DNA from 2 places in the Enterobacter sp. DVT3837 genome. Region 1 is predicted to be linked to the other one. Evidence: predicted binding sites of a transcription regulator. Region 1 holds the regulator's gene; the other holds the start of a gene.
What was found. Region 1 encodes LexA, which represses DNA repair genes until DNA is damaged. Its sites were predicted from a motif close to TNCTGTATGTACATACAGNA; they were not measured.
Positions count from the first base shown of each region.

Region 2: the regulator LexA is predicted to act here: its motif matches at 1,976-1,995, upstream of mutH (DNA mismatch repair endonuclease MutH).

Region 1 is NZ_JBWDLA010000001.1:1,108,197-1,111,894, reverse strand. It holds gene plsB (glycerol-3-phosphate 1-O-acyltransferase PlsB) at 1-1,081, opposite strand, end outside; gene AC0XWG_RS05440 (diacylglycerol kinase) at 1,236-1,604, shown strand; gene lexA (transcriptional repressor LexA) at 1,713-2,321, shown strand; gene dinF (MATE family efflux transporter DinF) at 2,385-3,698, shown strand, end outside.
Region 2 is NZ_JBWDLA010000001.1:2,363,400-2,367,097, reverse strand. It holds gene ptsP (phosphoenolpyruvate--protein phosphotransferase) at 1-998, opposite strand, end outside; gene rppH (RNA pyrophosphohydrolase) at 1,011-1,541, opposite strand; gene mutH (DNA mismatch repair endonuclease MutH) at 2,225-2,917, shown strand; gene AC0XWG_RS11620 (YgdI/YgdR family lipoprotein) at 3,046-3,264, shown strand; gene AC0XWG_RS11615 (NADP(H)-dependent aldo-keto reductase) at 3,397-3,698, shown strand, end outside.

The DNA of each region.
Region 1 (3,698 bases):
GCTTATTGCCCTTGAAGGTACGGCGAATAAAGAAGGCGCCCAGTCGACGGAAAATCGGGCCAGCTGGCCAGAAATTCAGGTTAATACCGGCCGCGATATGCGGCGGTACCAGCCCCTGGTGATAAAGCACATAGGAGAGAAGCAGGTAGTCCATGTGGCTGCGGTGGCAGGGGACATAGACAATTTCATGGCCATCATGCGCCAGTTGGCGTACACGCTCGGCGTTATGGACGTTGATGCCCTGATAGAGACGGTTCCAGGTAAAGCTGAGAATGCGATCGGACAGACGAATCATCTCGTAAGAGAAGTTCGCTGCAATCTCTTCCATCAGTGCAATGGCGTTCTGCTGGGCTTTCTCATGTGAAATCTTCTTGCTGCGCGCTTCGTCTTCGACGGCACGGGCAATCGCTTTGGAGGCCAACAGCTTGTTGAACAGATCCTGACGCGCCGGGAGACGCGGCCCAACGGCAGCGAGGCGCTGACGGGCGAAGTGCATTCGCGCTACGCGCGCCAGTTTTTGCGCGATGATCTTGTCGGTGCCATGCTCGTCCGCCATTCGACGCAGCGAAACGGAAGGGGAGAAACGCACAAAGCTGTCGCGTCCCAGCCAGGAGACTGCGAAGAACTTCTGGATGCCGTTAAGCATGCGCAGCGGTGGATTCTCTTCACCTTTTTCACGACCCGGGCGACGACCAAACATCACCGATACTGGCACCATCTGCACATCCAGATCAGGATTGCTGCGGTGCAGGTCGAGATAGTCATGGAACAGCTTGATGGACTCTTCTTTTGGCGTGTAATAGGTAAACACGCGCGGTCCACCGTGAATGAACACGTAGCGCGGCAGCAGAGTACCGTCAACTTCTAGCGGTTCAAGCGGGTCAGGTAAGTCATGCGCCAGGCACTGGGCGCGAAGCGTCAGTAAGTCTGCCTTCGAGTTATAAGGCAAAACGTACATAATGGGGCGCGACGTATCGAGCCCCAATTCCAGCGCGGGTTCTGCTGGGATAGACTTGCTTTTTACCAGGATGCTTAATGGTAAATTAAGTAATTTGTAGTAAATTCGTGGCCAGCCGGACATAAACGATGTAAAGCCTCTGGTTAATAATGCAATTGCGGCGCAAGGATAACAGAAAGCGCGCAAAATTTCTGTTGTTACCCGTCATACTTCAGGCGGCAGCGAAACGCGCTGCCACTATAGTTACTGACGCTATTTCCAATAAAAGGTTCTTTTAATGGCCAATAATACCACTGGGTTAACCCGAATCATCAAAGCCGCCGGCTATTCCTGGAAAGGTTTCCGTGCCGCGTGGATCAATGAAGCCGCCTTTCGCCAGGAGGGCGTCGCCGCTATCATCGCGGTGATTATCGCCTGCTTCCTTGATATTGATGCAATAACACGCGTTCTTCTGATCGGCTCCGTACTGTTGGTGATGATAGTGGAAATTCTCAATAGCGCTATTGAGGCCGTTGTTGACCGGATTGGTTCAGATTTCCACGAGCTCTCTGGCCGGGCAAAAGACATGGGTTCCGCTGCCGTGTTGCTGGCGATTATTACTGCGGTCATTACATGGGTCACGCTGCTTTGGTCACATTTCCGATGAGCCTCGAGGAATAATTAAGTCCCTGGTTTTTTGTGCAGTTTTTGGTTCCAAAATCGCCTTTGACTGTATATACTCACAGCATAACTGTATATACACCCAGGGGGCGGAATGAAAGCGTTAACGACCAGGCAGCAAGAGGTGTTTGATCTCATCCGGGATCATATCGGCCAGACGGGTATGCCACCCACGCGTGCGGAAATCGCTCAGCGTCTGGGCTTCCGTTCTCCGAATGCTGCCGAAGAACACCTGAAAGCGCTGGCGCGTAAGGGCGTGATTGAGATTGTTTCGGGCGCGTCACGCGGTATCCGCCTGCTGGTGGAAGAAGAGACGGGCATTCCGCTGGTGGGGCGTGTTGCTGCCGGTGAGCCTTTACTGGCACAGCAGCATATTGAAGGCCACTACCAGGTCGATCCGGGGATGTTTAAACCGAGCGCTGATTTCCTGCTGCGCGTAAGCGGCATGTCGATGAAAGACATCGGTATTCTTGACGGTGATCTGCTTGCGGTTCACAAAACGCAGGATGTGCGAAACGGCCAGGTTGTGGTCGCGCGTATTGATGACGAAGTGACCGTTAAGCGTCTGAAAAAACAGGGTAATACCGTACAGCTGCTGCCTGAAAACAGCGAATTCTCCCCGATTGTGGTGGATCTTCGCGAACAGAACTTCTCTATCGAAGGGCTGGCAGTAGGGGTGATTCGCAACGGCGAATGGCTGTAATCTCTTCCTGACAGGCTACGGCGTTGCTGTAGCCTGCTTCCTTTACCTCTCCCGGTATTTTTCATGTCACTGCTGACGGCATCAGATAAGGCATTGTGGCGTCTTGCACTGCCGATGATTTTCTCCAATATTACCGTGCCCTTGCTGGGTCTGGTCGATACTGCTGTTATTGGTCATCTGGATTCACCTGTTTATCTTGGCGGCGTGGCGATTGGCGCGACGGCAACCAGCTTCCTGTTTATGCTGCTGCTCTTTTTGCGCATGAGTACTACCGGGCTCACGGCACAGGCGTATGGTGCCAGAGATCCTCTGCGTCTGGCCCGCGCGCTGGTGCAGCCGCTCATTCTTGCGCTTGGTGCGGGAGTATTAATCGTTGTATTGCGCTCGCCCCTGATTGACCTCGCGCTTCACATCGTTGGCGGTAACGAGGCAGTGCTGGAGCAGGCGAGACGTTTCCTGGAAATTCGCTGGCTCAGTGCGCCGGCATCACTGGCTAACCTGGTTCTGCTGGGGTGGTTACTGGGCGTGCAGTATGCCCGCGCGCCCGTCATTTTGCTGGTGGTGGGAAACCTTCTCAACATTGTGCTTGATGTCTGGCTGGTAATGGGTCTGCATATGAACGTGCAGGGGGCTGCACTGGCGACGGCAATTGCCGAATACGGGACTTTTATCATCGGTCTGTGGATGGTCTGGCGCGTGCTGGCGATGCGCGGGATCTCTCTTGCGCTACTCAAAACCGCATGGCGCGGCAATATCCGTAAGCTGCTGGCACTCAACCGCGACATCATGCTGCGCTCACTTCTCCTTCAGCTCTGTTTTGGCGCGCTGACGGTTTTCGGGGCTCGGCTGGGGCCAGACATCGTCGCGGTCAATGCCGTATTGATGACGCTACTGACCTTTACCGCCTACGCGCTGGACGGTTTTGCCTATGCTGTGGAAGCACATTCCGGGCAGGCGTACGGTGCGCGCGAAAGCGGGCAGCTTCAGGATGTCTGGCGGGCAGCCTGTCGTCAGTCAGGGCTGGTGGCACTGGCATTTGCGCTGGTTTATGCCGTTTTTGGCGAGCAGATCATTGCATTACTCACCTCACTTCCCACACTGCGTGAACTGGCGAGCCACTATCTCATCTGGCAGGTGATCTTACCGGTGGTCGGTGTCTGGTGTTATCTGCTGGACGGCATGTTCATTGGGGCTACGCGCGGAGCCGAAATGCGTAACAGTATGGCGGTGGCAGCAGCAGGGTTTGGTCTGACGCTGCTGACGCTTCCCTGGCTTGGCAATCACGGTTTGTGGCTGGCGTTGGCCGTTTTCCTCTCGTTGCGGGGCCTGTCTCTGGCCTTTATCTGGCGCCGTCACTGGCGAAATAATACCTGGTTT
Region 2 (3,698 bases), 1.3 Mb from region 1:
GTCGCGGAGAGTTCATCGGCGACCAGCACAAACCGTTTTGGCCAGGCATTTGGCCCCTGAATAGTGTCATCCAGATGGAACAGCAGACGTTGCCCCAGGGTTCGGAGATCTCCCGCCCGCTCTTTCAGGTAACCATCAGTCAGTGCCGCAAATTGCTCGGCAAATTTTTCGATAACCTTTTTAACGGCCCACTCCGCGACCGAGCCTTTATCCACTTCCGCAAAAAGCTCGCGACGCAAACGCGCATCGGAAAGCAGGTGTGAATAGAGATCAAAAATGGCCGCCGTCTCTTTTTGCGCACCTGCGGCAAAGCGTTTGCTGTAACGACGAAATTCATTCGCCGCCTCTTCCAGCGCAGCAGTAAGACGCTCACGCTCAAGCGCTTCATCAAGCGTTGAGGCTTCGTAAACCTGCTCCATTAACGGTAGCGTGGCGTCCATCCAGCCTTCTGCAATCGCCACACCTGGCGACGCAGGAAGGGCGCGAATGCGAGTATGGCGATACTGACCGAAAAGTGCGGCAAGCTGAGACTGGGAGAGGATCGCAGCCATCTGCGTGGCCAGCGTGACGAGGAAAGACTCTTCGCTTTCATCGTACTGACGCAGCTCGCGCTGCTGAACAACCAGCACGCCAAGCAGCTGGCGACGCTGGATAATCGGCACGCCAAGAAACGCGCGGAAGCGCTCTTCTTTTACGGAAGGGATGTATTTAAAGCTGGGGTGTTTTTGCGCGTCGGCAAGGTTGATAGGTTCAGCCAGCCGCCCAACCAGACCTACGATACCTTCATCAAATGCGAGCGTTACGGTGCGTCCGCGTGGTTTTTTCAAACCACGGGTCGCCATCAGGTAATAGCAGCGCCGATCGTGGTCGGCCAGATACACCGAACAGACCTCGGTCTCCATCGCAAGACGGATGTCAGTGACCAGAATGTTCAGCGCCTCATTGAGACGCGGAGCACTGGCCACCTTCTCGACTATTTCTCGCAAGCGGGTGAGCATGATTTGCGTAACTTAACCTCTTTTACGTCGCCAGGCAGGTGCGCTCTGCGGCTTAGGGGGGATCTCCTGAAGCTGCATTACCACACTTGCGAACTCTTTCATCACCCTACGGTAAACATCGCGTTTAAATGACACGACCTGACGAACAGGATACCAATAGCTTACCCAGCGCCAACCATCAAACTCCGGCGTACTGCTGGTTTGCATATTGATGTCTGAATCGTTGCCCACCAACTGCAACAGAAACCACTTCTGTTTCTGGCCGATACAAACCGGCTTTGTGTCCCAACGCACCAAACGTTTCGGTAACTTGTAACGCAACCAGTTGCGGGTCGAAGCCAGGATGCGAACATCTTTTCGGCTTAAACCGACCTCTTCAAAAAGCTCCCGGTACATCGCTTGTTCTGGGGACTCTCCTGGGTTGATCCCGCCTTGCGGGAACTGCCAGGAGTGCTGACCATATCGCCGGGCCCACATTACCTGGCCCTGACGATTACAAATTACTATTCCTACGTTCGGGCGGTAGCCATCGTCATCAATCACCGGACTACCCCAAACTAAACCTTATATATGAATGATTGTTTCACACTACAGGGAGGCGGTAAACCACTCTCTTACAGGCCTGCAACCTAATAACATTTGAATAACTCACAAATAAGTGCTGAGTTATAAACAGATAAGAGCCAGCAAAGGGATTTTTATTCACCTTTTCTGTGGATATAGTTGTGAAAAAGTGTCTGATTACCGATGAACAACCTCAATCCCCGTCTGCGTCCCGCTTTCATCAATATTATATAATGATATTATTTTCATTCAGTTAAGTGTGTCATCACAAACAAAACACAGAATAGCGTGACGATCATCACATCAGGGATCGTCGCGCTGATGAAAGATCGAACAGCGTCGGTTTTATCCACAGATTGTGCCAATAAGTTAGGCACAAATTGTCTGAAAATTCGATTTTCATCGCACGTCAAGGCTGTAAATTGAAACAGTAGTCAGGGTTATGCCCAGTTATCCCATTTTTCTGTGGATAACATGGTGTAAGATCCTGTTCATTGTCAGTGACCAGATTTGAACAACCGGTTTTTCTTCTCAGGTGAAACGATTTCAAACTAATAAAAAAACCTATAAATCATACACATGGAATATTCGTACAGAAAAAGTTAAACTCTATCCACAGGGGACAATTTCTTCGTTTATTTTTTAATCAAAAGGTTATCTTCATGCATCCGCTTACACCCTTGCTTTCACCTCCATCCAGCGAAGGCCAGTTGCTCCAGCAGGCTCAACGCCTGGCTGGCTTTTCGCTGGGCGAGCTGGCGGCAATGGCCGGGATTCCGATCCCGAAGGATCTGAAACGGGATAAAGGCTGGACGGGCATGCTGCTTGAACTGTGGCTGGGTGCCAGTGCGGGGAGTAAACCAGAGCAAGATTTTGCGGCTCTTGGCGTAGAGTTAAAAACCATTCCCATAGACAGCCAGGGGAAGCCACTTGAGACCACCTTTGTCTGCGTTGCGCCATTAACCGGCAATACCGGTGTGACATGGGAAACCAGCCACGTTCGCCATAAGCTGAAACGCGTGCTTTGGGTACCGGTTGAAGGTGAACGCCACATTCCACTGGCCGATCGTCGCGTTGGCGCACCGCTGCTCTGGAGCCCGAATGAAGAGGAGGAGCATCAATTGCGTCTGGACTGGGAGGAACTGATGGATATGATCGTTCTTGGCCAGGTAGAGCGCATCACAGCCCGACACGGGGAAGTGTTACAGCTGCGTCCGAAGGCAGCCAACAGTAAAGCGCTTACCGAGGCGATCGGTGCGCAGGGCGAGCCAATACTGACGTTGCCGCGCGGCTTTTATCTCAAAAAGAATTTCACCGGCGCAGTGCTTGCACGCCATTTTTTACTAAAAACATAGTTTTTTACTCATTTTGAGAGATCCCAAACATAATCATCTGGTTTTTAAGATTTTACCGCTTCCTCCTGCCGGCATATCGGGTTAATACTACACTATGATTTGATACCAGCCAGGTGAGGACGATAACGATGAAAAAATGGGCAGTGTTAATTTCAGCAGTCGGCTTAGCGTTTGCAGTATCGGGCTGTAGCAGCGATTACGTCATGGCGACAAAAGATGGTCGGATGATCCTGACCGACGGAAAACCTGAAGTGGATGATGATACCGGTCTGGTCAGCTATCGCGATCAGCAAGGCAATAAAATGCAGATCAACCGCGACGAAGTCTCACAAATTATCGAGCGATAAACAGAGAGAGGTCAGTCGCTTGCTGGCCTTTTTGATTTTTTTCTTCCCCTTTTGCTTCCCCTCTGCCATGTTTATATTCCTTTGTCGGGAAGTTCCTGACGCGGTCTACATGTCTATTGAAGGAAGCCGGCTATGCATTATCACCGTATCCCCCACAGCTCTCTGGAGATAAGCCAATTGGGGTTGGGCACGATGACATTTGGTGAACAAAACAGCGAAGCCGATGCCCATGCGCAACTCGATTATGCCGTCAGCCAGGGGATTAACCTGATTGATGTCGCAGAGATGTACCCTGTACCCCCGCGTCCGGAAACACAGGGGCTTACCGAAACCTACGTCGGTAACTGGCTGACAAAACGTGGCAACCGTGAAAAGCTGGTCATTGCGTCGAAAGTCAGCGGCCCCGCACGTAATAACGATGCTGGGATCCGTCC